One region of the Mesorhizobium sp. B2-8-9 genome, then DNA from elsewhere that is predicted to be linked to it. Evidence: riboswitches for the same ligand, from Rfam matches in the RefSeq annotation. Region 1 holds a riboswitch; the other holds the start of a gene.
What was found. A riboswitch is a leader RNA that binds a small molecule or an ion and turns the genes downstream of it on or off. The one in region 1 is predicted to bind S-adenosylmethionine.

Region 1 (15,745 bases):
GCCGTCGCCGGCCTCACCGGACCCCTGTCGCCGGTCGCCGACCTGCGCGGGCCGCTTAGGATGATGGCGCCCGGCATGCCGCCGCTCTGGATCGACTGGGACCGGTTGCAGGCCAATGTCAAAGTGTGGTGGCCGTTGCCAAGGAGCGTTTCCGTGCAGGCTGAAGGCCTGAACGGTCAGACCGACCCGCAGGACGACGCGGATCCGATGCAATTGTTCAGCGCCGGCAAGGCGGCCGGCCAATTGCAGCCGGCCGGCCAGGACATCAATTATGTCGGCAGCTTCGGCGACCTGGAGATCAACGCGGATGCCATCGACGGACGCGTGCTGCCGGCGCTGGACGGCAGTGGCGACGTGACGCTGAAGAACGGCGTGGCGCTGATCCCAGCGCCCCCGAAGAGCCTGCGCGGCCAGTCGATCGAGATCGCCAAGCTCGACCTGTCGTCGGGCACGGCGCGCATCATCGTGTCCGGACCGGTCTCCGTCGACGCGGAAGGGCTGGTCAACGGGGACCTGACGATCAAGCTCAAGGACCCGAAAGCGGTGGCATCTATCCTCGCCGGCGCGATTCCCGAGCATAAAAGCGAAATCGAGCAGGGCTTTGCCGCCCTGTCGATGCTTGGAAAAGAACCCTCGATGCCGCTCAAGATCGTCAAGGGCAAGGCCTCGCTGGGCTTTATCCCACTCGGCAAGATCAAGCCGCTTGAATAACGGGACAATGGCGAAGCCGGTCAGACTGCTCAGCGTCGGCGCCTTCACTCTCGACACGATCCTTCGCGTCGAAACGCTGCCCGCGCATCAAGGCAAGTTCATCGCCAGCGACGGCGTCCAGATCGCTTCCGGCATGGCGACGAGCGCCGCCTGCGCCGTACATCGCCTCGGCGCCGAGGTCTCGCTTTGGGCAAGCACGGGCGACGATCCGGTCGGCGACCAGCTGATCGCCGACATTCAGGCCGAAGGCGTCGACTGCAGCCTTATCCGCCGCGTTCCCGGCGCGCGGTCGGCGCTGGCCGCGATCCTGGTGGATGCGCATGGCGAGCGCGTCATCGTCCCCTTCTACGACAAAAAGGCGCAAGCCGACCCGGAGGCGCTGCCGCTCGCCGACCTCTCCGGCTTCGACGCCGTGCTGGTGGATGTCCGCTGGCCAGGCGCCGCGGCCCTTGCCTTAAACGCGGCCAGATCGATCGGCCGTCCGGCGATCCTGGACGCCGACACGGCGCCAGTCGAGGTGCTGGAGCGACTCTTGCCATTGGCCTCGCACATCGTCGCTTCCGAACCGGCGGCGCGTATCGTCTGCGGCCACGCGCTCGACCCAGAAAGCGCCTGCGCCGACCTCGCTTCGCGCACCGATGCCTTTGTCGCGGTGACCGGCGGCGCGGCCGGCACCTGGTGGCACGACCGCGCGACTCGGCGCGTGCGCCATGTCGAGGCGCCGAAGGTCAAGGCAATCGACACGCTCGCCGCCGGCGACGTGTTCCACGGCGCCTTCGCCGTCGGCCTCGCCGAGGCCATGCCCATGGAGGAAGCCCTGCGCTTTGCCAGCGCCGCCGCGGCGCTCAAATGCCTGCGCTTCGGCGGCCGCCTCGGCGCGCCGGATCGGGCCGAAACGCTGGCGATGATGGCGGCGCACTGGCCGCCAGCCCAGGGCTAGAAAGCAAAAGTATCTCGGCTATTTCCGCGAAATCGGCACAAATGCTGGGGTTGGCGTAAGCCGCTCAACCTCGTCATTCCAGAGCGGAGCAGCCGCAAAGCGGCGTCGCGGAGACCCTGGAATCCATTCCGTGACCTGAGCCATGGAATGCGGCGGAGCAGAATTCTGCACCGCGACAGCGCTCGGAAGTCACGGAATGATCCTCGGGTCTGCGCGCGTCGCTTCGCTCCTTGCTCCGCCCGTGGATGACGATCGCGATGGGCGTTTCGGCCAATCTCCAGCGCATGCGCCTGCCCACGCTGACAGGTCAATCCACGCCAGAGAACGAGGAAAAAGCCTAAGGCTTCGCCGGGTGCTCGACCGCCTGGCGACCAAAATCCGGCACATCGATATCCTGGCCGGCCTCGATGATCGAGCGGCGGATTGCGCGGGTGCGGGTGAAGAGGTCGAACAGCTTCTCGCCGTCGCCCCAACGGATCGCCCGCTGCAGCGAGGCCAGATCCTCCGAGAAACGCGCCAGCATCTCCAGGATCGCGTCCTTGTTGTGCAGGCACACGTCGCGCCACATGGTCGGGTCGGAAGCGGCAAGGCGGGTGAAGTCGCGAAAGCCGGAAGCGGAATATTTGATGACTTCACTCTTGGTCACCGCTTCCAGATCGTCCGCCGTGCCGACGATGTTGTAGGCGATGATATGCGGCAGATGCGAAACGATCGCGAGCGTCATGTCGTGGTGCTGCGGGTCCATCGTGTCGATGTTGGAGCCGCAGCGCCGCCAGAATTCCGAAAGCGTCTCGAGCGCCGCGGGATCGGTGCCCGGCAGCGGCGTGAAGATGCACCAGCGATTCTCGAAGAGATCGGCAAAGCCGGCATCGGGCCCGGACTTTTCCGTGCCGGCCAGCGGATGTCCGGGGATGAAGTGCACGCCTTCGGGCACATGCGGCTGCATTTGCGCGATGACGGAGGCTTTGGTCGAGCCGACATCGGTGAGGATGGCGCCCTTTTTCAGCGCTGGCGCGATCTCGGCCGCGACCTCGCCGGACGAGCCGACCGGAACCGAGACGATGACGAGATCGGCGTCACGCACGGCTTCGCGAGCATCGGTGCTGTAGGAATCGCCGAGGCCAAGCTCCTCGGCGCGCTTGAGCGTCGATTGGCTGCGCGTCGCTATGGCGATATGGCGCGCCAGACCCTCGCGGCGGACAATGCGGGCAAGCGACGAGCCGATCAGGCCGATGCCGACCAGCGCTATTTTCTCGAACATCGGTGACGCCATGGTGTTCTAGCTTTTCAGGAAGGTCTTAAGCGCATCGATGACGCCGCGATTGGCTTCCTCGGTGCCGACGCTCATGCGCAGCGCATTGGGGAAGCCGTAGCCGGTGACGCGGCGCAGGATGTAGCCGCGGGCGCTCAGATAGTCGTCCGCGGCCGCCGCCGAATGTTTCTCGCCGTCGGGGAAATGGATCAGCACGAAATTGCCGACGCTCGGCGTGACGCGCAGGCCGAGCCCGGTCAGCTCGGCGCTGAGCCAGGCCAGCCATTTCTCGTTATGCGCCACGCTGCGCTCGATATGGGCGCGGTCGCGGATCGCGGCGATGCCGGCCTCGATCGCCGTAGCGTTGACGTTGAAAGGGCCGCGAACGCGGTTGATCGCATCGACGATATGCGCCGGCCCGTACATCCAGCCGACACGCGCGCCGCCGAGGCCGAGCTTGGAGAAGGTGCGGGTCATCACCACGTTCTCGGAGCTGCTCACCAGCTCGATGCCGGCCTCGTAGTCGTTGCGCCGCACATATTCGGCATAGGCCGCGTCGAGCACCAGGAGCACGTTCTTCGGCAATGTAGCGTGCAGCCGGCGCACTTCCTGGAACGGCACGTAGGTGCCGGTCGGATTGTTGGGGTTGGCGAGGAACACGATCCGCGTCGCCGGCGTCACCGCGGCCAAAATCGCGTCGATGTCGGCGCGCTCCTCGGTCTCCTTCACCGCCACCGGGTTGCCGCCAGCCGCCTGGATATAGATTTTGTAGACCATGAAGGCGTGCTCGGTGAACACGGCCTCGTCGCCCGGCGCGAGATAGCTCTGCGCCAGGAGCCCCAGGATCTCGTCGGAGCCGTTGGAGCAGATGATGTTGGCCGGGTTGAGGCCATGCACCTCGGCGATCGCCTCGCGCAGCCGGCGGGCAGAGCCGTCCGGATAGACATCGAGCTTCGCCGCCACTTCGCGCGCGGCCTCGATCGCTTTCGGCGAGGGCCCGAGCGGATTTTCGTTCGCCGACAGCTTGTAGACTTTCGCCACGCCGGCCGGCGCGGTGCTTTTTCCCGGTACATAGGCCTCGATGTCCATGATGCCCGCGCGGGGCGTCGGACGGGGCTGATCCTGCTTCATGTCACAAATCCGTCGAGAAGGCCTTCAAGGCCGCAGCGGAAATACAGGCCACGGGCTGGAATGTCGAGTGCCGCCGGCTGGCACCCGTATCCGGTCGCGAGGAGGCCACCCGTTGACGAAGCGCGGCGCTGGTCCTAGAAGGATTGCCAGACTCCCGTGGTGATTTGGCCGGTCGGCTTGCAGCCACGTTAAACAATTCGCTAAAGGGCCGTTTGCAACCCTGTAACCGGCTTTGCGACGGCAATGCCGGTTTTTTATTGTCCGCTGCCGGCCGGACACCGCGTCGGGACGAAACCGATGCGGGACAGGATGAGGACGGACATGGCCGCTCAGCGTGCTGCAAGAACCAACGACGAGGCCGACCATCCGTCGAGCCCGGTGCTGCGGTTCGGCCCGGACAAGCCGCTGAAGCTCGACGCCGGAACGCTGCTCTCGCCCTTCCAGATTGCCTACCAGACCTATGGCACGCTCAACGACGCGCGCTCCAATGCCATCCTCGTCTGCCATGCGCTGACCGGCGACCAGCACGTCGCCAACACCAATCCGGTGACCGGCAAGCCGGGCTGGTGGGAAGTGCTGATCGGGCCCGGCAGGATCATCGACACCAACCGTTTCTTCGTCATCTGCTCCAACGTCGTCGGCGGCTGCCTCGGCTCGACCGGCCCGGCCTCGACCAACCCGGCGACCGGCAAGCCCTACGGGCTCGACCTGCCGATCATCACCATACGCGACATGGTGCGCGCGCAGGCGATGCTCATCGACCATTTCGGCATCGAGAAGCTGTTTTGCGTGCTTGGCGGCTCGATGGGCGGCATGCAGGTGCTGGAATGGGCGGCGAGCCATTCGGAGCGCGTGTTCTGCGTCCTGCCCATCGCCACCGGCGCCCGTCATTCCTCGCAGAACATCGCCTTCCATGAAGTCGGCCGACAGGCTGTCATGGCCGATCCCGACTGGCATGGCGGCAAATATCTCGATTTCGGCAAGCGGCCGGAAAAAGGGCTCGCCGTCGCGCGCATGGCCGCTCACATCACCTACCTTTCGGAAGCCGCGCTTCACCGCAAGTTCGGCCGCAATTTGCAGGACCGCGAGGCGCTGACCTTCGGCTTCGACGCCGATTTCCAGATCGAGAGCTATCTGCGCCATCAGGGCATGACTTTCGTCGACCGCTTCGACGCCAATTCCTACCTCTATCTGACCCGCGCGATGGACTATTTCGACCTTGCCGCCGATCACGGTGGGCGCCTCGCCGACGCCTTCGCCGGCACCAAGACGCGTTTTTGCCTGGTCTCCTTCACCAGCGACTGGCTGTTCCCGACCGAGGAGAGCCGATCGATCGTGCATGCCTTGAACGCGGCGGGCGCTTCCGTATCCTTCGTCGAGATCGAGACCGATCGCGGCCACGACGCCTTCCTGCTCGATGAGCCGGAGCTGTTCGCGGCCATCAACGGCTTCATCGCCTCCGCCGCCCGCGCCAGGGGGCTCAGCCTATGACCCCGAACCGAAGGTCAGCGAACGCAAAAAGTCGCGGACTTTTCGGACCGGGATCATGCGCCATGCAGGAGGCGAAGCAGTGAGCGTCAATCGCGCCCAGCGTGTCGACCTCGAGGTCGTCACCGATCTCATTCCGGCCAATTCGCGCGTCCTCGATGTCGGCTCGGGCGATGGACTGCTTCTGGAACTCCTGCAGGAGACCAAGCAGGTCGACGGCCGCGGGCTGGAACTGTCGCAGCGCGGCGTCAACGAATGCGTGGCGCGCGGCCTTTCCGTCGTTCAGGGCGATGCCGACAAGGACCTCGAATTCTATCCCGACAAGGGCTTCGACTTCGTCGTGCTCTCGCAGACCCTGCAGGCGACCCGCAACCCGAAGCTGGTGCTCGACGAGCTGCTTCGTATCGGCAACCGCGCCATCGTCTCCTTCCCCAATTTCGGTCACTGGCGCGTGCGCTTCTCGCTGTTGGTCAAGGGCAGGATGCCGGTCACCAAGGACCTGCCCTACTCCTGGTACGACACGCCCAACATCCATTTCTGCACCATCCGCGACTTCGTCAATCTGTGCGAGGAACTCGGCGCGACCGTCGAGAAGGCAACCGCGCTCGACGCCAACGGCCAGAAGATCGGCCTGTCGATGCCCTGGTGGTTCTGGAATTTTTTTGGTCAGCAGGCGGTGTTTTTGCTGAGGCGATGACGGAAATTCGTTTCTTTCGTCGATCGCCGGCAGTGGTGGAAATCCCCCCGAATATTCTTTCCGAAATACGGGCGGGAATTCTCGTCTGCACATCGCCGCGCAGCGGTAGCAATCATCTTGTAGGTTTGATGGCTTCCGCCGGGCTGGGCCATCCGCTGGAATGGTTCGGCGGCGACGTCTGCTGGAGCTGCCGGATTATCCGCGAGATCCCCGCGCCCAGCTACTGCGTGCGCTGACAGGGGCGGTCCTCTACCGGCGTCTATGCAATCAAGCTCTTTGCGAGTCAGTTCGCACAACTTGCCGATAAGATAACTCATCTGACGCGACGAGGTCGAAATGGTGCCGGACTATATCGGGCACAGCTAACGTCAATCTTTTCCCGCTAGCAAGCACATCCGTAGCCTTGTGCGGATGCTCGACGCCGTCGACGAAGATCACGTCGGACTGCGAGTTCTCGGTGCGCGGCGAAAGGATCGCCTGATAGGCCGGTGAATTGTACCAGTCCCGCATATGCTGCCTGCCGGGGAATTCGATGACGATCAGGTGCCCGGGCCAAGGGCAAAACCGTCCGTTGGTTCCTGTTGGCGGGCCGCCTAATCAACAGGAAGGCCAGTTGTGTTGCCATCAGACCGCAATGTTGCGGAAAAACCCCTAATTTCGGCATTTCTCGGCCGGCCTGGCGTGACACAATGGGGGGTTTTTTGTAGCGTCGGCCGCAAATCAGAGGTGGGACACGAAGATAGCCATCGGACCCATCCGACAAACGCTAGATCCGACCGGTGGTGGCAGCCCGATGTCGAGCCAGGACGTTCCGCTGATCTCAGTGATCACGCCAACCCATAACCGTCGCAGCCAGGTCGTGCGCGCGGTGGAAAGCGTTCTGGCGCAGACACTTACCCGCTTCGAGCACATTGTGGTCGACGACGGTTCGACCGACGGGACGGCCGCTGCGCTCGCCGAAATCCGCGACCCGAGGCTGATTTATGTCGGCGCCAAATGGCGCGGCGCAAATGCCGCGCGCAATGCGGGCATCGAGCGCGCGCGGGCGCCGGTCGTGACGTTTCTCGATTCGGACGATGTCTACCTGCCCGACCGGCTGGAACGGACGCTGGCGCGCTTCGACCAGAACTCCTCGCTCGAAGTCCTCATCAGCTCGTTCGTATCGCTGAAGGGCGGCCGCAGCACCAAATGCATCAATCGCGATGCCTTCCTCGACAAGAGCACGCTGCAGCGCGCCCTGGTCTCGCAGACCATCTTCATTGCCGGCTCGGCGATCACCGCAAGGCGCGAGTCGCTGCTCGCGATCGGCGGCTATGACAGCGACATCACGCGCATGCAGGATCGCGAATTGCTGCTGCGCTTTGCCCAACGCGGCGGCGCCTTGCTGTCCGAGGACATCGACTGGAAGAAGTACAATTCGGAGAATTCGATCTCAGGCCGCCGCGATGGCTATGTCGAGGCCTATGCCAGTCTGATCGACAAGCATCCTTATATCGCCGACCGCTATCCCGACGTTCCGCCTTACATGATAGCGCGCCAGATCATCGCCGATATCCTCAAGGGCAGGTTGCCGCAGGCGTTTTCGGGCTATCATGCCAACCGGGCGTCCAAGTCGCTCGGCTACTCGCCCGCCGAACTCTTGCGCGGCTATGTCGTCGGCCGCCGCTGGCGGCGCGACTGCTATGATGAGTTCCGCGCCAAATACGGCGCCCGGGCGGTCTGAGAACCCCACGACGGCTATCTGTCGAGTTCCGGGAAATAAGGATCGGAAAACCGCTGCCGCAGGCGCTCGCCCAGCAGGCAATCGACCGGCATCGCATCCTCGACGTGGAAGGAGCTGGCGCCTGTCAGGCCGCTGACTTCCTGGACCAGCTTGCGGCGGACGGCGGTGGAGAATTCGGACGCCGCGTAGATCGGCAGCACGAACGAACCGGCTCCTCCGGTCACGCAGTCGGCGTAGTAGCGGTCGAGACGGCCGACACTCGGCGACGGACTGATCAGTATAGGCAGGCCGTTGATGACGACACCGCTGGCAACGGCGGCGTCACGGGCTGCGGTGACGGGCAGCCCGGTATTGTTGGGCCCGTCTCCCGATATGTCGATGACGCGGCGCGGCGCCGAAAAGCCGGTTCTCTCCAGGAGCCCGGCGCCGAAGCCGAGGGCGCCCGAGATCGAGGTGCCGCGGAAGCTGCGGAACGGCCGCGTGGCGATCTTGTCGGCGAAGGCGTTGGCGCTGTCCTCGCCGTCGATGATCTGCCAGGCAATGGCCCCGTCCTCGCGCACGACGCCCGCCCATTCGAAATAGGCGAGCGCTATGCGGCCATTTGGACCCGCGCGTACGGCATTGATGAAGTCGGGATGGCGCAGCGCTTCGACATAGCCGGCGCGCTGCAGGGCGAGTTCACGCTGGTCCATCGACTGCGAGATGTCGACGGCAAGCACAAGTTCCACGTCCACCGGCGCGCCTTTGCCCGGCATCGGCAATGGCGCCGCCTCGGCGCAGGCAAGGCACACAAGCAGGCCGAGCATCGCAAGCATGGCAGCCTCGAACGACCCGGCGGATTTTCCCGGCGATCGCGGCGAAAATAAAGCTATTTCTTCCCCTGGCGGGCAGCGATGGGTGGCGGCTCGATCGCGCCGGCGCGGACACGGGCCGGCTTCAAAGCCGGCGCGCCGGTATCCTTCACGATATTCAGCGCGCGCGGGAAGAACTGGGTGTTGTGCTGGCCCCGCCCGATATTGATGATTGCGGTTTCGGGCAGGCGCTTCTGCAGCATGGCCAGCACCCGCCGCAACGTCGGCCCGTCGAACGCATCCAGGGCTTCGTCGATGATCACCCATTTCGGCTTGCGCAAGGCGAGCCTGGCGAAAGCCAGCGCCCGTTGTTCGTCATCGCCGAGTTCGCGTTCCCATCGCCTGGGACGATCAAGGGTGGTTGCCAGTGGATCGAGGCCGACCTCGCAAAGCACCGCCGCGATCTCGGCATCGCTGGCCGGGGCCTCGCCGTTCGGATGATCGAGCACCTCGCGCAGCGTGCCGGTCGGGAAATAGGGCACGCGCGGCACGAAGATGGGGGTCTCGCCGGCCGGCAGGCCGATCCGGCCGCTCCCCCACGGCCACAGGCCGGCAAGGGCGCGGAAGAACAATGTCTTGCCGGCGCCCGGCTCACCGGTGATCATGACGCGCTCGCCGGCGTGGATTTCGACATCCGTCTGGGCAAGCTTGGTGCAGCCTTCCGGCGAAGCCACCTGAAGCGTGTCGAAGGTCAGGCTGCCATTGGCGTTTTCGCCGAACTGGATGTGTTTTTCCGTATCATGCAGCGCGTCGGTTTCGGTGAGCGCGATGCGGAAATCGGCCACGCGCATCAGAGTCGCGCGCCAGTCGGCTATGCTGCCGATGTTGTTGATGAACCAGCGCAGGGAAGAATGAACCTGGTTGAAGGCGCCGACCGCCATCATCAACCCGCCGAATGAGATGTCGCCCGAGAAATAGACCGGCGAAGCCACCAGGATGGGCGCCACCACCGTTATCCAGCCATAGGTGTCGGTCACCCAGGCCAGGTTGATCTGGGCGGCGAAGATGCGCCGCATGGCGTCCAGCACCGTGCCGAGATCGAGCTCGAGCCGGCGCCTGGCGTCTGGTTCGCCATGATAGAGCGCGATCGCATCGACATTCTCGTTGACCCGCACCATGGAGGAGCGCAGCTCCGCCTCGCGGGTGTAGCGCTCGCTGTTGAGGCCGATCAGCGGACGCCCGACCAGCCAGCTCAGCCACGAGGCGATGCCGGCATAGAGGAACGCGGCCCAGACCATGTAGCCCGGTATCTCCAGCGAATGGCCGCCGACATGGAACACGAAGCCGGAAGACAGCTCCCACAGCACGCCGATGAAGGAGACAAGCAGAATGAACGACTGCAGCAGGCCGACGCCCAGATCCGTCGACAGATCCGACAAATGAGCGGCATCCTGCTGCATGCGCTGGTCGGGATTGACGCCGATGGCGCCGGCATTGGCAAGCCGGAAGGCCCGCGCCGGGCGCATCCATTGATCGATCAGGTCGAGCGTCAGCGCCTCGCGCAGCCTCAGACGGATCATCTGGTTGAGCCAGGTCTGGCCGATATTGAGAACCAGCAGCCCGCCGGCGATCATCGCAAAGACCAGAAGCTGGTGCAGGAAGGCTGTCATGTCGCGTCGGGCCAGCGCATCGTAGAAAGGCTGGTTCCAGCGATTGAGCAGGACCTGTCCGACCGAGGTTGCGACGATGACCGCGACGATACCGATGGAGACCCAGGCAAGTTGCCTGCGCACCGGCGAGGATTTCAGCCCCAGCTTGATCGTCGCCACCTGGTCGGCGAGGCTGCTCGCCTCCACCGAGACAACGGGTTTCTGCGGCCCCGGCTTTTTATTGGTCTGGTCGTCCATGAAGGATATTCCTGGTTTCCGCTTCGGTCATGAATACCGCGCCGAGCGAGCATGCCTTAGCTCGGGCATGCCTCAGATAGGGTGACGATTGCCGCGCGATGCAAGGCGCGGCGATCACGAACGCGTCACTTGGCCAGGCGCGGCGTCAGCCGCACGCCGGCCAAGCCGCGTTGCCCCCTGCGGCGAGAAGACCGGCACGAAGACGCGGCGAGAGGCACGCTGCGCGACCGGCACGCCCTGGTAGAGCCGCTTCTGCGCCTCGACGACGATGACGCCGGAAAAGATCGGCCAGAACCGCCGGCCGGCCTTCTCCAGCACATTGTGGAAGCGCATCATGAAACGCCGCGGCGACGGCGGGAAGAACAGCGCATCGCTCCATGTCGCCGGGGTGAAATTCGCCTCGCGCAGCAGCTCGGTCAACTGGCCACGCGAGAACGGCCGGCCGTTGCCGAAGGGCGTGTGCTCGAATCGCGCCCAGACGCCGCGCCGGTTCGGCACAACGATGACCACGCGCCCGGCCGGCGACAGCACGCGCCAGATCTCGTTCAACGTCTCGCGCGGGTTTTCGGCATGTTCGAGCGAATGCACCAAAAGCACGCGGTCGATGCAGGAATCGACCAGCGGCAGCTCCTCGTCGAAGACCAGCGCCGTCGCCGTCGGCCCCGACACCGGCCACACCACCGCGCCTTGCGTCGCCGGCATGAAGGCGAAGACGCGCTCGGCATCGGTGCCGAAGCGTTCCAGCCATGGCAGCGCATATCCGAGGCCGACCAGCCGCTCATTGGGAACGGTCGCCCATACGGACGACAGCGCCATGGTGATCGAATGCTCGGCCAGGCGCCCGAGCGTGGTCGAATAGAAGGAACGCAGGTCGACGATATCCGAATGCATGCGCGCGACGGTAGCTGCGAAGGGGCCCAAGTTCAACAAAGGCGGAAAGTTCAACAAAGGTGCCGAGTTCAACAAACCCGGATGACATCGGCGGCCGGCCGCCCTATGTCTGCGACGACAAAGGGAGACATGCGATGCCGGTCGAAATCGAGCAGTTCATGTGCCGCACCGACAATTTCGGCGTGCTGGTCCACGATCCGAAAAGCGGACAGACGGCGATCATCGACGCGCCGGAAGAAGCGCCGATCCTGGCGGCGGTCAAGCGCACCGGCTGGACGCCGACATTGATCCTCACCACGCACCATCATGCTGATCATGTCGAAGCCAATCTGGCGCTGAAGGAACGCTTCAAATTGCGCATCGTCGGCCCGGAAGCGGAGAAGGCGAAGATCCCCGGCATCGACGAGACGGTCAGCCAAGGCTCGGTCGTGCTCCTTGGCGAGGAACGAATCGAGGTCATCGAGACGCCCGGCCATACCGCGGGCCACGTCTCCTACTATCTGCCGGCCTCGAAAGTGGCCTTCACCGCCGATACGCTGTTTGCGCTGGGTTGCGGCCGCCTGTTCGAATGCAAGCCGCCGGTCATGTATGACTCTTTGAAGAAGCTGGCGGCGCTGCCGGCGCAAACCGCCATCTATTGCGGCCACGAATACACCTTGGCCAATGCCCGTTTCGCGGTGACGGTCGACCCGACCAACTCGGCGCTGAAGCAGCGCGCGGCGAGGATCGAAGCGCTGCGCGCCGACGACAAGCCGACATTGCCGACGACCATCGGAGAGGAACTGTCGACCAACCCGTTCCTGCGTTGGCACGACCCGGCGATCCGCAAGCATCTCGGCATGGAGAAAGCCTCGGACGCCGAGGTGTTTGCCGAGATCCGCAAGCGCAAAGACAATTTTTAGTTCCACCGCATGTCGACCAAAGGGCTCGACGTTCGTCGCAGCAAAGGCCGCCAATGACCAGCGCCGCCGAGATCATCGCAACGCTAGGCCTCAAGCCGCATCCCGAGGGCGGCTGGTACGCCGAGACCTTTCGCGACGCCGCGGGCGGCCCGCGCGGTCATTCGACCGCGATCTACTTCCTGCTCGAGCACGGCCAGCTTTCGGCCTGGCACCGGGTGAAGGACGCGGCCGAGGTCTGGCATTTTTATGCCGGAGCGCCACTGGCGCTGTCGATGCATGAGGAAGGGGCAGGCGCCGTCATCGAGCAGGTGCTTGGCACGGCCCTTACCGCCGGCGAGCGGCCGCAGATCGTCGTGCCGGCCGGCTGGTGGCAGTCGGCGCGCAGCCTCGGCGAATGGACGCTGGTCGGCTGCACCGTGGCGCCCGGTTTCGATTTCGCCGCTTTCGAGCTGGCCGAGCCGGGCTGGCAGCCGGCTAGAGCAATTCCAGGAAAAGTGTGAGCGGTTTTCCGTCCGGAATTGCGTAAAAAACAAAGAGATAGGGCGTTTCGTCGTTTCCGTAAACGGTGAAACGCACTAGCTAGGCGAGTAGAAGTCCCAAGGTGATCGCCAGCTGGGCGGCATAGTAAAGCACCCAGACCGCGTGGCGCATCCACACGAGCTGCGGCGAGATCGCCGCGAGCAGGAAGCGCTCGGTTGCCAGCAGCCCGTCCGAGGCGATGAACAGCACCGCGCCGGCGATTACCCAGGGAACATTGGTCGTGAGCGCCGAAATGCCCATGGCGAGGATCGCCGCGACATAGACGGCGACCGGCGCGCGCAGTTGCGGGCCGACGCGGCGCCAGAGCGCGGCAAGCATGACGGTGCTGAATGCGGCCATGGCCAAGGCGATCGCGCCGCGCCAGGATTCGGCGCTCAACAGGCCGAGCCCGCCGCCTGCCTGCGAAAACAGCGCGATATAGGCGATATGACCGGCGAGAAAGCTCGCCAGCCCGCCGAGAAAGGCCTTTTCGCCGTCGCGTGACAGAAAGGCGTCGCCGACGGCGCTGAGTGCCAGCGCCGCGACCAGCAGCAGCGGACCGCCCTGCATGGCGGCAAGCACGGCCAGCAAAGCCACGGCAAGCGTCTTTGCCGCCGTGCGCGTCCACTTCGGCGGCATGTCGAGCGCAAAGGCGTAGATCGCGGCCGCGACGACCGAGAACAAAAGCGTCGCGTTGGCGTTGGCCTCGATGCCGCCGGAAAACGGCATCATGCGTTGACCTCCTTGGCCGCCGGCTTGCGCATCAGCAGCGACTTCGCCGCAAGAGCCGCGCCGCCGGTGATGAGCACGCAAGCCGCGAGGATGCGCAGCGACGGCTCGGCGACGCCGGCGGCGATCAGCACCAGCGTCGACAGAAGCGGCGCGGCGTAGCTCGCGGCGCCCAGCACCTGGATGTTGCCGCGCTTGACGCCGATATCCCAGGCATAGAAGGCCGCGCCCACCGGCATCAGGCCGAGCCCGATGACGGCCAGCCATTGTCCGAGGCTGTCCGGCAGCACCGTCTTCTCAAGCAGCAGATGGCAGGCAAGCGACAGTGCCGACGTCGCCGCGCAGAACCAGGTGACGATCGAGGTCGGCACCGCCGGAAAGCGCCGCGACAAGAGCGAATAGGACGACCACAACAGCGCGCAGACGGCCGCCATCGCATAGCCGAACGCGTAGCGCGCGTCGAAGGCCAGCCCGCCGCCCTTGGTGACGATCAGGAAGGTGCCGGCAAGGCCGAGCAGCGCGCCGACGACATGGTTCCAGGCCAGCCGCTCGCCCGGCATCAGTGCCGAGCCGAGCACGATCAGCAGCGGCCACAGATAGGCGATCAGGCTCGCCTCGACCGCCGGCGCATTGCGCAGCGCCGTGAAGTAGAAGAAATGATAACCGAACAGCCCGGCAATGCCGATCACCCAGACTTGGCGAGGGATCTTCCGGCCCCGGTCGGAAGCCGGCATCACCAGCCGCGCCACGAGCCCGACGCAGGTGCCGATGGCGAAGGTGATGGCCGACAACAGGAAGGGTGGCACCGGTCCGGAAGCGTTGGTGAGTAGCGCCAGCAGCGCCCACATGGCGACCGCGGAAAACCCGATCAGTGTTGCGCGCCCCATATTTCCCCCGCCGGCGCGCGATGGCGCCTGTCCTAATTTACCGCTTCGAACCGTCTCGCGCTGATGGTCAGCGGACCAATCTGGGTCCCGACCGTGGCGCGGATCGGCGCATATATGCCGGATTGGCCGAGCGGTGCAAACGTCACCAGCATGCGGCTCTTGTTCTTCAGGAAATTCAATGCCTTGCGGCCCTTGCGATAGCCCGCCACCGGCTCGAAGCCCATTTTGCAGGTCACCGTGTCGCCCTTGTAACCCGGCACCGAGATCGACCCCTTAGAGGCATAGGTCAAGGTCAGGTCGGCGCGCATCTCGCCATCGTAGAACTTGACCGTGCGTCCGCAGACCTTGTTCAGGCTGTCGGCATGGATGACGGTCGCGGCCATCGGATCGAGCACCGATTTCAGGTCGCTATCGCCCAGCGGCACCCAGCTCTTCGGATCGCGCTTCTTTGGCGCGGGAACGACTTGCGTGGAGGTGACGGCGCCGTTGTTGAAGCGGATATCGACCATCGAGGCCTTCTTGCCCGACGTGTAGTCGGCCCGGAATGCATGCGGCTGCATCTGCTTGCCGGAAATCGTGCCTTTCGAGGAAATCGTGCCCTTGGTGTCGTCGAACAACTTGCCGAGGCCGGCGGCCGAGACGGTGCCGTCAATGGCATAGGTGTCGCCTTGGTAGCGGCTGGAGAAAGTCGCCCTGGCGATCGAAAGGCCGAGAAACGACACCGTATACTCGCCCTTGAACGACTGCGGCGGCGCGGCGGCGAAGCTCGTTGCCGGCACGGCAACGGCAAGCAGGGCGGCGAATGCATGAGAAGGACGGAGCATGGCGGCTGGCTGATCCCTGGCGGTTCGGCCGGAACGCAGCGGCTCCAGCCTGGCAGATCCCTTCGCGATGGGCTTATACTGTGAAATCCGGCCTTTATATGGAGCGTGCCTGACAGCGGGGCGCGTGCCGGAGCTTGACGCAGTGGTGAAATGCCACTATGGAACGCCAACTTTTCCAAAGGCCGCCTGACCGAGACCGCGCGCCGCCCGGCGCGGGCAGAATGGTTTGGCAGGCTTAGAACTGAGGTTAGACAAGATGTCCCGCACCTGCGAACTCACTGCCAAGGCAGTTCAGACCGGCAACAATGTGAGCCACGCCAACAACAAGACCAAGCGTCGCTTCCTGCCGAACC
Region 2 (15,745 bases), on a different contig from region 1:
AAGGGGGGTTCGGGCATCTACCGTCGGTAATGAAAAAGCAGAAGCAACATGGGGTAGATGTTGCGATGGGCCTGTTCGACAGAACGCTGGAATACATAGACCAGTTGCAGCATGCTGGCACCGCGGCCGCGGTCTGCGAGAGGCTGCTCGGCATCACCTCGAGCTTCGGCCTGACCGCACTGATGGCGGGAACCGTGCCGCAGCCGGGCACGCCGCGCGGCCGGCAGAAACAGCATGTGATGCTTTGCGATTGGCCCGGCGAATGGCTGGAGCGCTATGTGGCGCGCAACTATGTCGACCACGACCCGGTCGTCAGCCACATGAAGCAGCTTCAGGCGCCGTTCCAATGGCGGGACGCTTCCAAGAACGCCCTGATCGACAAGAACAGCGACGAAGTCATGGGCGACGCGCGCGAGTTCAAGCTGCGCGACGGCCTGGCGTTTCCGCTGGTCACGCTCGACGGCCAGATCGTGATGGTCTCGCTGGGCGGCGAATCCGTTGAACTGTCGGATGCGGAATTCGGAATGGTCTCGCTCGCGTCGACCTATGCGATCGGCCGCGCCATGCAACTGCACACCAAGGCCGACAGCGTCATCGATCACATAGAATTGACGGCGCGTGAGCGGGAGTGCCTGCAATGGGCCGCCGTCGGCAAGTCCGAATGGGAGATCTCGCAAATCCTCGGCATCTCGGAACACACTTCCGAGAAACACCTTCTTAACGCCAAGAGCAAACTCGGGGCAGCCAACCGGGTACAGGCGGTCGCGGAGGCGATTAGGCGCGGTTATATTAGCTAGGTCGGCCGTGCCGACCTGGAAATTCTTGCCTGCGCCTTCGCGCAATATTTTAAGGGACATCACGGCCGTATCTTCCTCTTAAGCCCAGGAGACGGCTAATGCTCTTTGCCCTTACCACTCAGGAACTGATGGAACGCCCCGACCTTTGGGAGGCGGTCCATCGCTTGCGCTACAAGATCTTCGTCGAGGAGATGGGTTGGACCGATCTCGACCGTCCGGACCAGCTCGAGATCGACCAGTTCGATCATGACGAGGCCGAACACCACCTCGTCATCCGCAACGGCGAACTGGCTGGTTACCAGCGCATGCTGCCGACCACACGGCCGCATCTTCTGACGGATGTTCTGTCGGATCTCTGCGAAGGACCGTCCCCTTCGGGGCCGAATGTGTGGGAACTGACCCGCTACGCGGTGGCTCCCGGTTTTCGCGACGGCAAACGCGGCGTCTCGACGGTCGGCACCGAGCTGATCGCCGGCTTCGTCGAATGGGGCCTGAAGCGCAACGTCAACCAGGTCATCATCGAGTTCGAGCCGATGTGGGTGCTGCGCGCCCTGCAACTGCACTTCCTGGCGACGCCGCTCGGTTACCAGCGCACCTATGGCAACCAGCAGGTCGTGGCGACGCTGCTCACCTTCACCGAGCATACGCTCGATGTCGTGCGGGCCCGCCGCAACCACCATCTGCCGGTGCTGAACCGGGGCTATCCCGGTCTGCTCGGCCTCAAGCAGGCTTCGTGATGGAGGCGGTCATGAGTTTCCATCCCGAACCGGAACTGCGCGGCCATACGCTGGTCGTCACCGTGTCCTCGCATGACGGCCGGCCGGTGCTCGACAGGCACGCCTATGCGAGCCTTGCCAGGACCTTGCGCGATGCGGCGGTCAACGACGAGGTCCGCGTCGTCATGCTGCGCGGCCTTGCCGGGTGCTTCTGCCTTGGCGGCGACTTCTCGGAGTTCCTCGACGCCACCAAGCACCGAGAGCTGATCGCCGCCGTCACCGACATGTTCCGCATGTTGGCGACCTTCCCCAAGCCGGTCCTTGCCTGCGTCGACGGCGATGCCGTCGGCGTCGGCTGCACCATCCTGTTCCATTGCGACATGGTGATCGCTTCCAGGGGCAGCACCTTCAGGGTGCCGTTCGTCGATTTTGGCCTGGTGCCGGACGCGGCGACCAGCATTCTGGCGCCCCAGAAGCTCGGCTATGCCGGCGCCTTCCGTTTCTTCTGCTTGGGCGATACGCTGGGCGTCGAAGACGCCAAGGCGCTTGGCCTGGTCGGCGAGATCGTGACGCAAGGCAGCGCCGAGGAAGCAACGCTGGCGAGGGCGAAACAGCTGGCCAAGAAGCCTGTTGCGGCATTGCTGCAGACGCGCAGCCTCCTCAAGGGAGATACGGACGTGTTGTGCGACCGCATCGACCACGAGATCACGCTGTTCCAGCAGGCGCTTCAGGATGACACCACGCTGAAGCGGCTGCAGCGGATTGCTCGCCTGGCCGCCTGAGCGCCCGGCATGAAACCTCAGCGCCGCGCGAGCCGAAAGGCGCGCGGCGCTGTAACTCGTCCGGAACCGCGTTACCCCGCGGGTAGGGCAGGCCAGCGGTTCCAGACGAAGAACAACAACTAGTCTTTAAGGAATTCCGGCCCCTCGCCGATGATCTTCTTGTCGGGCTTGCCGACGGCGTCGAGGTCCCTTCCGTCATAGGGCAGGGAAAGCAGGATACGCTGGATCACCGCAAGCCGGGCGCGTCGCTTGTCATTGGCCCGCACGACGACCCAGGGCGAGAACTCTTTATGTGTGCGCTCGATCATCTGGTCGCGCGCCCTGGTGTAGTCGTCCCACTTGCCGACGCCGGCGATGTCGATCGGCGAGAACTTCCAGTTCTTCAGCGGCGACCAGCGGCGGTCATGGAACCGTTCGAGCTGCGTTTCGCGGCCGATATTCAGCCAGAATTTGAAGAAATGGATGCCTTCGTTGCAGATCATCCGCTCGAAATGCGGCGTCTCGTCCAGGAATTTCTCGTGCTGCTCCGGCGTGCAGAACCCCATGACCGGCTCGACGCCGGCGCGGTTGTACCAGGAGCGGTCAAAAGTGACGAACTCGCCCGAGGCCGGGAAATGGTCGACATAGCGCTGGTAATACCATTGCCCCGCCTCGGTCGGCGTCGGCTTGGGCAGCGCGACGTTGCGGGCCGTGCGCGGGTTCATATATTGCCGCAGCACGAAGATCGTACCGCCCTTGCCGGCCGCGTCCCTGCCCTCGAAAAGCGCCATCACCCGCTTGCCGGTGGCCTGTAGCCAGGCCTGCGCCTTGACCAGTTCGATCTGCAGCTCCTCGAGCTCCTTTTCGTAGTCCTCGCTTTTCATCTTCTTGTCGTAAGGATAGCCGCCGGCGGTAAGCTTGTTGTCCTCGATCCAGTCAGGCAGCACCGGATTGTCGATGTCGAACTCGCGCTCCTTGCCGCCGATCTTGATCTTGATCGGCGCCGTGGCCGGCACCGCTTCAGCCGTTTCCTTGGCTTTTTTCATCCGGACGAACCTTTCCAGTTTGCGGACTCATGCTATGGAGCCTGTGCAGCGCAAAGACGCTGCAGCATTTTGATCTTGCGCATGAACCTTCGCGAAAATCGATCCTGATTTCCAGGGTCCCATGCGTCAGGCCGGTCCAGCGAGCCGGCTGACCGGTCGAACGGGATGCGGGGTGGCGCGGGCCTATGGCAGAGACGGGCGCGGGACAAGACGACAAGGGGCAAGCCTTGGCCGGGCGGCTGATGCGCAACCGTTGGCTGCTTGGCGCAGGCGTTCTCGCAGTCCTTGCCGTTTACTTTTTCGCCGGCGCATCCGCCTATGTGCTGCTGCTAGCCCTGGCCGCGCTGGCGGCCGCGGCGATGCTGCCTGCAGATGCCGAACGCCAGCCGGCCGATGCGGGGGCAGCGATCGAGGCCAGCGGGCTGCAGAGGCTCTCCGCCGAATATCTGGCCGCCGCGGTCGCCGACCCGCTGATCATCTTCGACCATTCCGCCACCATCGTTCACGCCAACGCTGCCGCCTTCGCCGCCTTTGGCGGACTGGCGCCCGGTATGTCGCTGTCGCTCAAGTTCCGCGCCCCGGAGATGCAGGCGCTGCTCGACGGCATCCTTGCCGGGGAAGTCGCTTCCGATGCGGTCGACTACACCGAAAAGCTGCCGGTGGAACGCACATATCGGGTCAGCGCGTCCACGGTCGGCCATGCCACAGGCCTTTACGTGCTGGTGTTCAAGGATCAAAGCGAGACGCGCCGCATCGACCGCATGCGGGCCGATTTCATCGCCAATGCCAGCCATGAGCTGCGCACGCCGCTCGCCTCGATCGCCGGCTTCATCGAGACGCTGCGCGGGCCGGCCCGCAACGATCCGGCGGCGCGCGACCAGTTCCTGCAGATCATGCAGAACCAGACCGGCCGGATGGCCCGCCTGATCGACGATCTGCTCTCACTGTCGCGGTTGGAGATGAAACCCTATCTGGGGCCGGGCACGGAAGTCGATCTTCGCCAGACGATCGACAGCGTCATCGATTCGCTGGGGCCGCTGGCCAGTGAGAACGGCGTCGTCATCGAGCGGGAGTTCGCCAACGCGCCGCTAGTCGTCCCCGGCGATCGCGACGAGCTGTTCCAGGTCTTCGAGAATCTCCTCGAGAATGCCTGCAAATACGGCCAGTCAGGCGGGCGCGTCACCGTATCGGTCACCGGCGGCGAGGATGGCCAGCAGCCGGGCTTCGACGTCACGATAAGGGATTATGGTCCGGGCATTGCCGAAGAGCACATCCCGCGCATCACCGAGCGCTTCTACCGCGTCGATGTCGAAAACAGCCGCGCCCAGAAAGGCACCGGGCTTGGCCTTTCGATCGTCAAGCATATATTGACCCGTCATAACGCAAGATTGTCCATCAAGTCGGAAGTCGGCAAGGGCGCGGCGTTCACGGTTCATTTGCCGGCTCGCTGATCGTATATCGGTTACCAACCGGGATTTTCTTCTTTCTGTCATGCGGTTCACGTATCAGCGACGGATTGAGGGAACGCACCAGCCGGCACAAGCCGGGAAGGCATATCCATGCAGTCCGTTCATATCGCCAGTGCCTATGATGAAGAGCTGAAATTCCTGTCGAAGCGCATCGCCGCGATGGGCGGCCATGCCGAGCGCATGGTCGAACAGGCGGTCGCGGCCCTGGTGAATGTCGACCATGGCCTCGCGCAAAAGGTCATCCAGGACGATCTCGTCCTCGACGAAGGACAGCGCGAGATCGACGACAAGGCCATCATCATCATCGCCAGGCGCCAGCCGATGGCGACGGATCTTCGCGAGATCGTCGGCGCGATCCGTATCTCGGCCGATATCGAGCGTGTCGGCGACTTGGGCAAGAACGTCGCCAAGCGGGTGGCCTCGGTGGACGGCCGCCAGCCGAATAGTCTTTTCCGCGGTATCGAGGCGCTTGCCAATCTGGCGCTGACGCAGCTCAAGGAAGTGCTCGACGTCTACGCCTCGCGCTCGGTCGAGAGGATTGGTCTCGTGCGCGACCGGGATGACCAGATCGACGCCATGTACACCTCGCTGTTCCGCGAGCTCTTGACCTACATGATGGAAGATCCGCGCAACATCACGCCCTGCACGCATCTTCTGTTCTGCGCCAAGAACATCGAGCGCATCGGCGACCACGCGACCAATATCGCCGAGACGATCTATTACATCGTCACGGGCGACCAGATGCCAGCCGACCGGCCGAAAGGCGACAAGACCGACAAGGTCGTGCTTCCCGGCCCGGTGCCGGCTAAGTGAACCGCCGCCTCTCGAATGGCTTCCTGATTTAGGATAAGCTCCTCCAGGGACAGCGATTTTGTCAGTCGCAGTCTCGGGAGGTTTGCGATGGAACAAGTTCGAAACCTGACCCCGGCCCCTATGTCGGGCATCATTGCCTCCAGCGTCTATTCGGGCGGCAAGCGCATCGCCGACATCGCCATCGAACAGGCCGGCGAATGGGCGGCAAAACCCGGTCATGTCGTCTGGATCGGCCTGCTCGAGCCCGATCGCAACCTGCTGCTCCGGGTGCAGGCGCAATTCCACTTGCATGATTTGGCGATCGAGGATGCCGAGCATCCGCATGCGCGCCCGAAGATCGAGCAATATGGCGACGCCCTCTTCATCGTTGCCCGTACCGCGCAATTGATCGACGGCCGTGTCACTTTCGGCGAGACGCATCTATTCGTCGGCGCCGGCTATATTGTCAGCGTCCGGCACGGCCCGTCGACCTCTTACGCCGCCGTGCGCCAGCACTGGGAGAGCTGCCCGCATTCGCTCGCCAAAGGCGAGGATTTCGTCCTCTACGCTATCCTTGACTTCATCGTCGACAACTACATGCCGGTGCTGGAGCAGATCGAGGACGAGGTCGAGGCGATCGAGGACAAGGTGCTTCTGAAGCCGATGACCGGTTCCGATATCGAGCGGCTTTACATGCTGCGCCGCGATCTGCTGCGGCTGCGCAATGCGGCGCTGCCGCTGGTCGAGGTCTGCCGTCGGCTGACAAGCGCCGACCTGCCGCAGATACATGCCGCCATGCATCCGCTGTTTCGCGACGTGACCGACCACATCCGCACCGTGCAGGAAAAGATCGACTCGCTGCGCGAGGTTCTGGCCTTCGCTTTCGAAGCCAGTCTGCTGGTCGGGCAGAGCCAGGAAACCGCAATATCCAAGAAGCTCGCCTCATGGGCCGCCATCCTGGCGGTGCCCACGGCCTTCGCCGGCATCTACGGCATGAACTTCTCCGACATGCCGGAACTGAAGATGGAATACGGCTATCCGGCCGTCCTGGTGGCGATCGCGCTCATCTGCGCGTTCCTGTACTGGCGGTTCAAGAAGAATGGATGGCTGTGAAATAGGGGAGTAAGGCAGTAAGGGAGTAGGGGGCGAGTAGCGAATAGGGAGTAGCGAGTAGGGGAAATAAGTTGCCCTCTTCGCGAAACTCCATCCAGCTCTATTCGCTATTCGCTATTCGCTATTCGCTATTCTCTATTCGCTCAACGCGCCCTGCGCCGCTCCCCTGCCGGCTGGAACGCCACCCGGGAATGATACTTGCAATAGGGTCCCGTTTCGGCGGCGTCGTTGCCGCAGAAGTTGAAGTCTTCCGACAGCGGATCGCCGTTCGGCCATTTGCAGGTGCGTTCGGTCAGCTCGACGAGCTGCAGATGCCGCGAGATCGGCACGACCACGTTCTCGACCGGTCGGATGTAGTGGCGCGCGACCGGCTCGGCGTCGAACTGCACCTGCAGCGCGGTGGCGCCGATGGTGGTGGTCACGTGACGCGTGGCACTCGCGGCGCGGGTCACCGATTTCTGCATCGAGGCGCCTTGCGTCGCCTTCTTCTGGCGCGCCGGAGCGGCCGTTGCGCGGCCGCGGCCCGACAGCTTCAGGCGATGCACCTTGCCGATGACGGCGTTGCGGCTCACCCCGCCGAGCTGTGCGGCGATCTGGCTGGCGCTCAGACCCTCCGACCACAATTTCCTGAGAAGTTCGACCCGCTCGTCAGTCCAGTTCATGAGACCGCGCTCCTGCTGAGGCGTACGGCAGTCAGAATCCTTTCCCGCCCCCGGCTCTCGCCGGGCAAACAACACCACATATACCGGGTGATTAGGTCCGCCGCACGAAATCTAGTTATTTCTCGACTACAAATACCTTATGCGCTGACTCGGTGACAAGAGTCCCCAGGGCAACACGATTCGGTTTTTTCGGTTTTCCCCAACTTGCCGGCCTACTTATGAACCGGCGTGGCGTCAGGGGCTTGCCACGCGCTTCTGCGTGACGTTTTCGTTGACTTCATGGCCGAAAAACATGATAAGCCGCAAAGGCCGCCGCATTGGCGGCTTTTTTGATTTCCGGTTCCGGAGACGCATATAATGAGCGGTTCGGCGCTTTACGAGACCTTTGCCCGCGCACCCCTGGCGTTCGACCGTGGGGAGGGGACCTGGCTGGTCACCGACAAGGGCGAGCGATATCTCGACTTCGCCGGCGGCATCGCGGTGAATTCGCTGGGCCACAGCCATCCGCATCTGGTCGCGGCGCTCACCGGGCAGGCCGCCAAGCTGTGGCACGTCTCCAACCTCTATGAGATCCCGGAACAGCGCCGGCTGGGCGAGCGGCTGACTGAGGCGACCTTTGCAGACAAGGTGTTCTTCACCAATTCCGGTGCCGAGGCACTGGAATGCGCCATCAAGACGGCCAGGCGCTATCAATTCGTCAAGGGCCGTCCCGAGCGCTTCCGCATCATCACCTTCGAGGGTGCCTTTCACGGCCGCACGCTGGCGACGATCGCCGCCGGCGGCCAGTACAAATACCTCGAAGGCTTCGGCCCGAAGGTCGAGGGATTCGACCAGGTGGCTTTCGACGACATCGACGCCGCTGAAAAGGCGATCACGCCGGAGACCGCGGCGATCCTGATCGAGCCGGTGCAAGGCGAGGGCGGCATACGCCCGGTGCCGACGCAATCGCTGAAGCGGCTGCGGCAACTCTGCGACAAGCACGGCCTGCTTTTGATCTTCGACGAGGTCCAGTGCGGCATCGGCCGCACCGGCAAGCTGTTCGCACATGAATGGTCAGGCGTCACGCCCGATCTGATGGCGATCGCCAAGGGCATCGGCGGCGGCTTCCCGATGGGCGCCTGCCTTGCCACCGACGAGGCGGCGACCGGCATGACGGCCGGCGTGCACGGCACGACCTTCGGCGGCAATCCGCTGGCGATGGCCGTCGGCAACGCCGTGCTCGACGTGGTGCTGGCCGGCGGCTTCCTCGAGGACGTGCAGCGCAAGGCGCTGCTTCTGAAGCAGGGCCTTGCGGCGGTGGCCGATGAATTCCCCGACGTCATCGAGGGCATCAGGGGAACCGGCCTTATGCTCGGCCTGAAATGCGCCATGCCCAACGCCAAGGTGAATATGGCGCTGCGCGACCAGCACCTGCTTGCCGTGCCGGCGGGCGACAACGTCATCCGCCTCCTGCCGCCGCTCACCGTCACCGACGAGGAGATCGGCGAGGCGCTGGAGCGCATTCGCGGCGGCGCCAAGCGCCTGACCGACGCGATTGCCGCCGAAGCCGCCAAATAATTTCTGGAACCTGCCGATGAGTGTTCGCCACTTCACCGATCTGTCCGCCGTTTCCGCGGGCGACCTGCGCATCATGCTTGACGACGCGGTGGCGCGAAAGACCAGGCTCAAGGCGGGTGAGCGTTCAAAACCGCTCGATGGCAAGGTGCTGGCCATGATCTTCGACAAGCCGTCGACGCGCACGCGCGTGTCCTTCGATGTCGGCATGCGCCAGCTCGGCGGCGAGACCATCATGTTGACCGGCACCGAGATGCAGCTCGGCCGTTCGGAGACCATCGCCGACACGGCGAAAGTGCTGTCGCGCTATGTCGACGCCATCATGATCCGCACCACCTCGCACGACCGGCTGCTGGAGCTCACCGAGAACGCCACCGTTCCGGTCATCAACGGGCTGACCGACGACACGCATCCCTGCCAGCTCATGGCCGACATCATGACCTTTGAGGAGCATCGCGGTCCGGTGTCCGGCAAGACCTTCGCCTGGACCGGCGACGGCAACAATGTGCTGCATTCGCTCCTGGAGGCCTCGGCGCGGTTTAGCTTCAACCTCAATGTCGCGGTGCCGGAAGGCAGCGAGCCTTTCGAGAAATATGTCGACTGGTCGAAAGCCAATGGCGGCAAGGTCCGGTTTTCCAGGTCCGCCGAGGAAGCCGTCGACCAGGCCGACTGCGTCGTTACCGACAGCTGGGTCTCCATGGGCCAGGAGCATCGCGCCCGCGGCCACAACGTCTTCCTGCCCTATCAGGTCAATGCGGCGCTGATGGCGAAAGCCAAGCCCGATGCATTGTTCATGCACTGCCTGCCGGCGCATCGCGGTGAGGAGGTCACCGACGAGGTGATCGACGGCCCGCATTCGGTGGTCTTCGACGAGGCCGAGAACCGGCTGCACGCCCAGAAGGCGGTGCTGGCCTGGTGTCTGGGCGCGTGAGAAGGGCTGGACCTGACCGCTTCCGGCCCGATCGGGCTCAACTTGATCTGGGGACATGTGATGCCTATTTGCGGGCCATCACGTAAATCGAACGCGCTTCGACGCATGCGGCTCACCGGGCGGCATGGCTGCGCCCCGGAGTATTGTCATGTTGGAAACCCAGACCTTGGCTGAGCATAAACCCCAACTCGGTGAATTCGGCTTCGCCGGCGACGATCACGTCGTGCCTTACGAGGTCGCGCCGCTCGATGTGCGCGGCCGCACCGTGCAGCTCGGGCCGATGCTCGACGCTATTCTGAGCCGCCACGATTACCCCGAGCCGGTCGCCCGCCTGCTGGCGGAAGCCTGCGTGCTCACCGTGCTGCTCGGCACTTCGCTGAAGTTCGAAGGCAAGTTCATCCTGCAGACCCGCACCGACGGTCCGGTCGACATGCTGGTGGCCGATTTCACCACGCCGCATGCGCTGCGCGCCTATGCGCGCTTCGATGCCGACCGGCTGCAGGCGCTGACCGCCGCCGGCGAGACCTCGCAGCAGACGCTGCTCGGCGACGGCGTCTTGGCCTTGACGATCGACCAGGGTGCGCATACGCAGCGCTACCAAGGCATCGTCCAGCTCGACGGCACCTCGCTCGAGGACGCCGCGCGCACCTATTTCCGGCAGTCGGAGCAGATCCCGACCGATATCAAGATGTCGGTCGCCAAGCTGGTCACGCCCGGCCCGGCCGGCGCGCGCGAGCAGTGGCGCGCCGGCGGTATCCTGGCGCAATTCCTGCCGCAGTCGCCGGAACGCATGCGCGTTCCCGATATTTCTGGCGGCGACGGCGATCCGCGTGACGTTGCGGACCAGCCGGCCGACAATTCCTGGCAGGAGTTGCTGGCGCTGCTCGGCACGATCGAGCCGACCGAGTTGATCGACCCGACGGTGGGCGCCGAGCGGTTGCTCTACCGGTTGTTCCACGAACACGGCGTGCGCGTTTTCCGCGGCGTCCCTGTCGCCGACCAGTGCTCCTGCTCGCGCGACAAGATCCGCGGCATTCTCGAAGGCTTTTCGGCTGAGGAGATCAAGGAATCGACCGAGGAGGGCGGCATCCATGTCGCCTGCGAGTTCTGCTCGACCCAATACGACTTCGACCCAGCTGAATTCGCGAAGTGAGCTCTCTTCCTTCTCCCCGTTCCACGGGGAGAAGGTGCCCGAAGGGCGGATGAGGGGCGGCGCCAACGTTGGCGATCATAGCGACACGCTGGCGACGCGGTCGTCCGGCTCCAGGAAAATCTCAGAAGCCCGGCGCCGCCCCTCATTGCCCTGCCGGGCATTTCTCCCCGTGAAACGGGGAGAAAGAGGCTGTCGCCGACGGCTAATTCACCGTGCGCCTTGTCCCCGGCATGTCGAGCGAGAAAGCCGGAATGGCGATATCGAACGTCTCGCCGCGGCCGTTGCGCATCGTGTAGTGGCCGACCATGATGCCTGACGGCGTCGAGAGCGGGCAGCCCGAGGTGTACTGGTAACTGTCGCCGGGATTGAGTTCCGGCTGGTCGCCGACGACGCCGGCGCCGCGCACCTCCTCGACCCGGCCCTGACCGTCGGTGATGTGCCAGTAGCGCGACACAAGCTGCACGAACTCGTCGGAGCGGTTGTCGATCGTCACCTGATAGCCCCAGACATAGCGGTTCTCGGACGGATCGGAGCGGTCCTCCAGATAGAAGGGCCTGACCAGCACTTCGATGTTGCGCGTCACTGCGCGATACATGGGCCACTCCGGTTGCCGCCGCGGAAAATATGTCACGCTCCGCTCTTGATAAACGCAGCGCCGACCATCCTGCCAGCCTTGTAAGTGCAGGTGCCGAAAAACAATGTCATTTAGGTGACACATGACAATGTTGGTGTGCACAAACCGTGCCGGGCGACTCGGACGCTCTGAAAACAGTTGAAACGGCCGCGTGCGGCCTAAAGCAATTCCAGGAAAAGCGCGAGCGGTTAGGCTCGGCGCCTTCGCCGTAGCCTTCCGTCCGGAATTGCGTGAAAACAAGGAGATGGAGTGTGTCGCCGTTTGCGTGAAACGGTGAAACTCTCTATCGGGAGTGACCAGATCTCGATGGAACTGACTATCGCAGCCGGCCTGGCTTCGTCAGCGCTTCTTTCCTTCAATCTCGCCAGCATCCTGCTCGCCTCGTCGCGGCTGAAGCGGCGGCATGTCATCGCGCCGCCCTCCAGCGCGCGACCGCCGGTCTCCATCATCGTGCCGTCGCGTGGCGTCGAGCCGTTCACGCCGGAGACCTTGCAGCGCGCCTTCTCTCTCGATTGGCCGCGCTATGAGCTGATCTTCTGCGTCGCGCATGCCGAAGACCCGGTGGTCAAGCTGATCGATGCGGCGATCGCACGCCACCCCAAAATTCCCGCGCGGCTGCTGATCGGCGACGATCGCGTCAGCGCCAATCCCAAGCTCAACAACTGCGTCAAGGGCTGGCAGGCGGCGCGACACGATTGGGTGATCCTCGCCGATTCCAACGTGCTGATGCCGAGAGACTATGTCCAGCACCTGATGGCGGCATGGCGGCCGGATACCGGCCTCGTCTGCTCGACGCCGATCGGCTCGCGGCCGGACGGGTTTTGGGCCGAAGTCGAATGCACCTTCCTCAACACGCTGCAGGCGCGCTGGCAGTATGCCGGCGAGGCGGTTGGCCTTGGCTTCGCCCAGGGCAAGAGCATGCTGTGGAACAAGCCGATGCTCGATGCCAATGGCGGCATCCAGGCTTTGGCCGCCGAGATCGCCGAGGACGCGGCGGCCACCAAGCTGGTCAACGGCCTGGGGTTCAACGTCAACCTCGTCGCCTCGCCATTCGAGCAGCCGCTCGGCCAGCGCAGGCTCGCCGAGATCTGGTCGCGCCAGACGCGCTGGGCGCGGCTGCGCCGGGTTACCTTCCCACTGTTCTTCGCGCCGGAGATCCTGACTGGCGCTGCGGTGCCGCTGCTGCTGGCGCTGATTGCAGCGGCAAGCGCCGGCGTCAGCCTGCCCACGACGGCCTTGGGCGTGCTGGCGATCGCCTACCTGCCGGAATGGCTGCTGGCCTTTGCGAAGGGCTGGTACCTGTCGCCACGCAGCGTCACCGCGATGATTGTGCGCGATGCCCTGCTACCGGCCATCTGGGCGCGCGCCTGGTTCGGCGGCGCCGTCGAATGGCGCGGCAACGCCATGACCATCCGCACCAAGGCGATGACCGAACTGGAGGAGCTCGCCTAGAGCAATTCCAGGAAAAGTGTGAAACGGTTTTCCGTCCGGAATTGCGGCTCTGGAAGGCTCGGGCCGCGGCGTTCTCAGCCTTCTATTTTGCCGCCTTCAGGGCCTGTTCCACGTCTTCCAGCAGATCGTCGGTGTCCTCCAGGCCAACGGAGAGCCTCAGCGTGCCTGGCCCGATGCCGAGCTCGGCGCGGGCCTCGTCGCTCAGGTTCTTGTGCGTCGTCGTCGCCGGATGGGTGATCAGGCTCTTGGCGTCACCGAGATTGTTCGAGATCAGCACGATGTCGAGCGCGTTCTGGAAGGCAAAGGCCGCCTGCTTGCCGCCCTTGACGTCGAGGCAGATCAGCGTCGAGCCTCCCGACATTTGCTTCTTGACGATATCCGCTTGCGGATGATCGGCGCGGCCCGGATAGATGACACGGGCGATCTCCGGCCGCTCGGCCAGGAAATCGGCGATCTTGCCGGCGCTCTCCGTCTGCTGGCGCACGCGTAGCGGCAGCGTCTCCAGGCCTTTGAGCAGCGTCCAGGCGTTGAAGGGCGACAGGCTCGGGCCGGTGTGGCGAAAATAGTCGTGCAGGTTCTCGTCGATCCACTTCTTGTCCGACAGGATGACGCCGCCCAGGCAGCGGCCCTGGCCGTCTATATGCTTGGTCGCCGAATAGACGACGATATGGGCGCCGAGCTGCAGCGGCTTCTGCTGCAGCGGCGTGGCGAAGACATTGTCGACGATCAGCCTGGCGCCGATCGAATTGGCGAGCCTGGCGACGGCGGCGATGTCGACCACCTCCAGCGTCGGGTTGGTCGGGCTTTCCAGGAAGAACAGCTTGGTGTTCGGCCTTGTCGCCTTTTCCCAATTGGCGATGTCGGTGCCGTCGACCAGCGTCGCCTCGATGCCGTAGCGCGGCGCCAGCGTCTCGACCACCCAGCGGCAGGAGCCGAACAGGGCGCGCGCCGCCACGATATGATCTCCGGCCTTGGCGCTGCAGAGCAGCGCGGCGGTTACTGCGGCCATGCCGGAAGCGGTGGCTCGGGCATCCTCGGCGCCTTCCAGCGCGCACATGCGCTTTTCGAACATGTCGACCGTCGGATTGGCGTAGCGCGAATAGATGAAGCCCGGCTCTTCGCCCTTGAAGCGGGCTTCCGCCGCTTGCGCCGTCTCGTAGACATAGCCTTGGGTGAGATACATCGCCTCGGATGTCTCGCCGAAACCGGAACGCAACGTTCCGCCATGCACGAGTGCCGTCTGAGGTTTCCAGTTGCGCTTCTTGGTGCTCATAGCCCTGCTTTCAGACACAAAAAAACCGGCCGCGAAGTCGCAACCGGTCCATATAGCCTTGCGGCTCGACGGTCCTTTAGCGACTTGTTTAACGTGGCTGCAAGCCGACCGGCCAAATCACCACGGGATAACGACCCTTTAGACCCGCGCCGCGCTTGCGTCAATTGCCGGCTTCATTAAGAGGTTTGTACCAGCCGGGCGGCAAGAGCCTGCTTAGATCCTCGCCCGGCCTTGTGAACGGAGCCAGCTTTTGCGGCAAACAGGCATTCTTCCGGATCAGGACATCGCAGCGCTGTTCGAGGCGAAGGCGCTGAAGTCGCCGCGCGCGCTGGACGCCGACCAGATCCAGCCGGCCAGTCTCGATCTCAGGCTCGGCGACAAGGCGTTTCGCGTGCGTGCCTCGTTCTTGCCGGGTCCGGATCATCGGGTCGTCGACAAGCTCGAGCGGCTGAAGCTGCACGAGATCAGCCTTGCCGAGGGCGCGGTGCTGGAAACCGGCTGCGTCTATATCGTGCCGCTGCTCGAGAGCCTCGCGCTGCCGGCGAACGTATCCGCCTCGGCCAATCCGAAGAGCTCGACCGGCCGTCTCGACATATTCACGCGCGTCATGACCGATCGTGGCCACGAGTTCGACAAGATCGCCGCCGGCTATCGCGGACCGCTCTATCTCGAGGTCAGTCCGCGCACCTTCCCGATCGTCGTGCGTGCCGGCTCGCGGCTGTCGCAGATCCGCTTCCGCACCGGCAACGCGGTGCTCTCGGAGAGAGAGCTGCGCGACCTTCACCGCGCCGAGATGCTGGTCGCCACCGAGCCGCCCAATATTTCAGGCGGCGGCATCGCGCTTTCCATCGACCTCGACGGCGACAAGGATGGCCTTGTCGGCTACCGCGGCAAGCACCACACTGGCCTGGTCGACGTCGACAAGCGCGCCGCCCAGGATGTCGTCGATTTCTGGGAGCCGATCTACAAGAGCGGCGCCGGCGAACTGGTGCTCGATCCGGACGAATTCTATATCTTGGTCAGCCGAGAAGCCGTGCACGTGCCGCCGCTCTATGCCGCCGAGATGACTCCTTTCGACCCACTGGTCGGCGAGTTCCGCGTCCATTATGCCGGGTTCTTCGATCCGGGCTTCGGCCACTCCGCCGCCGGCGGCAGCGGCAGCCGCGCCGTGCTCGAAGTGCGCAGCCACGAGGTGCCTTTTATCCTCGACCACGGCCAGATCGTCGGCCGTCTCGTCTACGAGCATATGCTGAAACGCCCGCAGGCGCTTTACGGCACCGAACTCGGCTCGAACTATCAGGCGCAGGGCCTGAAGCTCTCCAAGCATTTTCGGGCAGCGCGGTGAGGTCCAAGTGGGGAGATGTCCGGAAGGGGACGCGCCGTCCCATCTGT

Region 2: linked by a shared signal. The riboswitch ahead of FJ423_RS25135 (O-succinylhomoserine sulfhydrylase) and the one ahead of FJ423_RS26230 (homoserine O-acetyltransferase) in region 1 are both predicted to bind S-adenosylmethionine.

The regions. Positions count from the first base shown of each region.
Region 1 covers NZ_VFTQ01000028.1:19,744-35,488, reverse strand. Annotated here, with positions in the region: gene FJ423_RS26250 (DUF2125 domain-containing protein) at 1-711, shown strand, start outside; gene FJ423_RS26245 (sugar kinase) at 719-1,651, shown strand; gene FJ423_RS26240 (prephenate/arogenate dehydrogenase family protein) at 1,989-2,924, opposite strand; gene hisC (histidinol-phosphate transaminase) at 2,931-4,034, opposite strand; SAM riboswitch at 4,181-4,258, shown strand; gene FJ423_RS26230 (homoserine O-acetyltransferase) at 4,356-5,525, shown strand; gene metW (methionine biosynthesis protein MetW) at 5,605-6,219, shown strand; gene FJ423_RS26220 (hypothetical protein) at 6,216-6,455, shown strand; partial or broken gene FJ423_RS34310 (DUF1330 domain-containing protein) at 6,607-6,774, opposite strand; gene FJ423_RS26210 (glycosyltransferase family A protein) at 7,013-7,942, shown strand; gene FJ423_RS26205 (DUF1194 domain-containing protein) at 7,957-8,757, opposite strand; gene FJ423_RS26200 (ABC transporter ATP-binding protein/permease) at 8,811-10,640, opposite strand; gene FJ423_RS26195 (methyltransferase domain-containing protein) at 10,755-11,531, opposite strand; gene gloB (hydroxyacylglutathione hydrolase) at 11,666-12,433, shown strand; gene FJ423_RS26185 (cupin domain-containing protein) at 12,487-12,933, shown strand; gene FJ423_RS26180 (lysoplasmalogenase family protein) at 13,013-13,684, opposite strand; gene FJ423_RS26175 (EamA family transporter) at 13,681-14,568, opposite strand; gene FJ423_RS26170 (DUF3108 domain-containing protein) at 14,601-15,392, opposite strand; gene rpmB (50S ribosomal protein L28) at 15,649-15,745, shown strand, end outside.
Region 2 covers NZ_VFTQ01000025.1:79,785-95,529, forward strand. Annotated here, with positions in the region: gene FJ423_RS25070 (LuxR family transcriptional regulator) at 66-797, shown strand; gene FJ423_RS25075 (acyl-homoserine-lactone synthase) at 896-1,534, shown strand; gene FJ423_RS25080 (enoyl-CoA hydratase-related protein) at 1,546-2,295, shown strand; gene ppk2 (polyphosphate kinase 2) at 2,415-3,320, opposite strand; gene FJ423_RS25090 (ATP-binding protein) at 3,506-4,771, shown strand; gene phoU (phosphate signaling complex protein PhoU) at 4,880-5,602, shown strand; gene FJ423_RS25100 (magnesium and cobalt transport protein CorA) at 5,690-6,694, shown strand; gene FJ423_RS25105 (GcrA family cell cycle regulator) at 6,838-7,356, opposite strand; gene FJ423_RS25110 (aspartate aminotransferase family protein) at 7,714-8,913, shown strand; gene argF (ornithine carbamoyltransferase) at 8,930-9,841, shown strand; gene FJ423_RS25120 (Hsp33 family molecular chaperone) at 9,966-10,994, shown strand; gene apaG (Co2+/Mg2+ efflux protein ApaG) at 11,197-11,589, opposite strand; gene FJ423_RS25130 (ceramide glucosyltransferase) at 11,935-13,080, shown strand; gene FJ423_RS25135 (O-succinylhomoserine sulfhydrylase) at 13,163-14,353, opposite strand; SAM riboswitch at 14,410-14,487, opposite strand; gene FJ423_RS25140 (2'-deoxycytidine 5'-triphosphate deaminase) at 14,604-15,698, shown strand.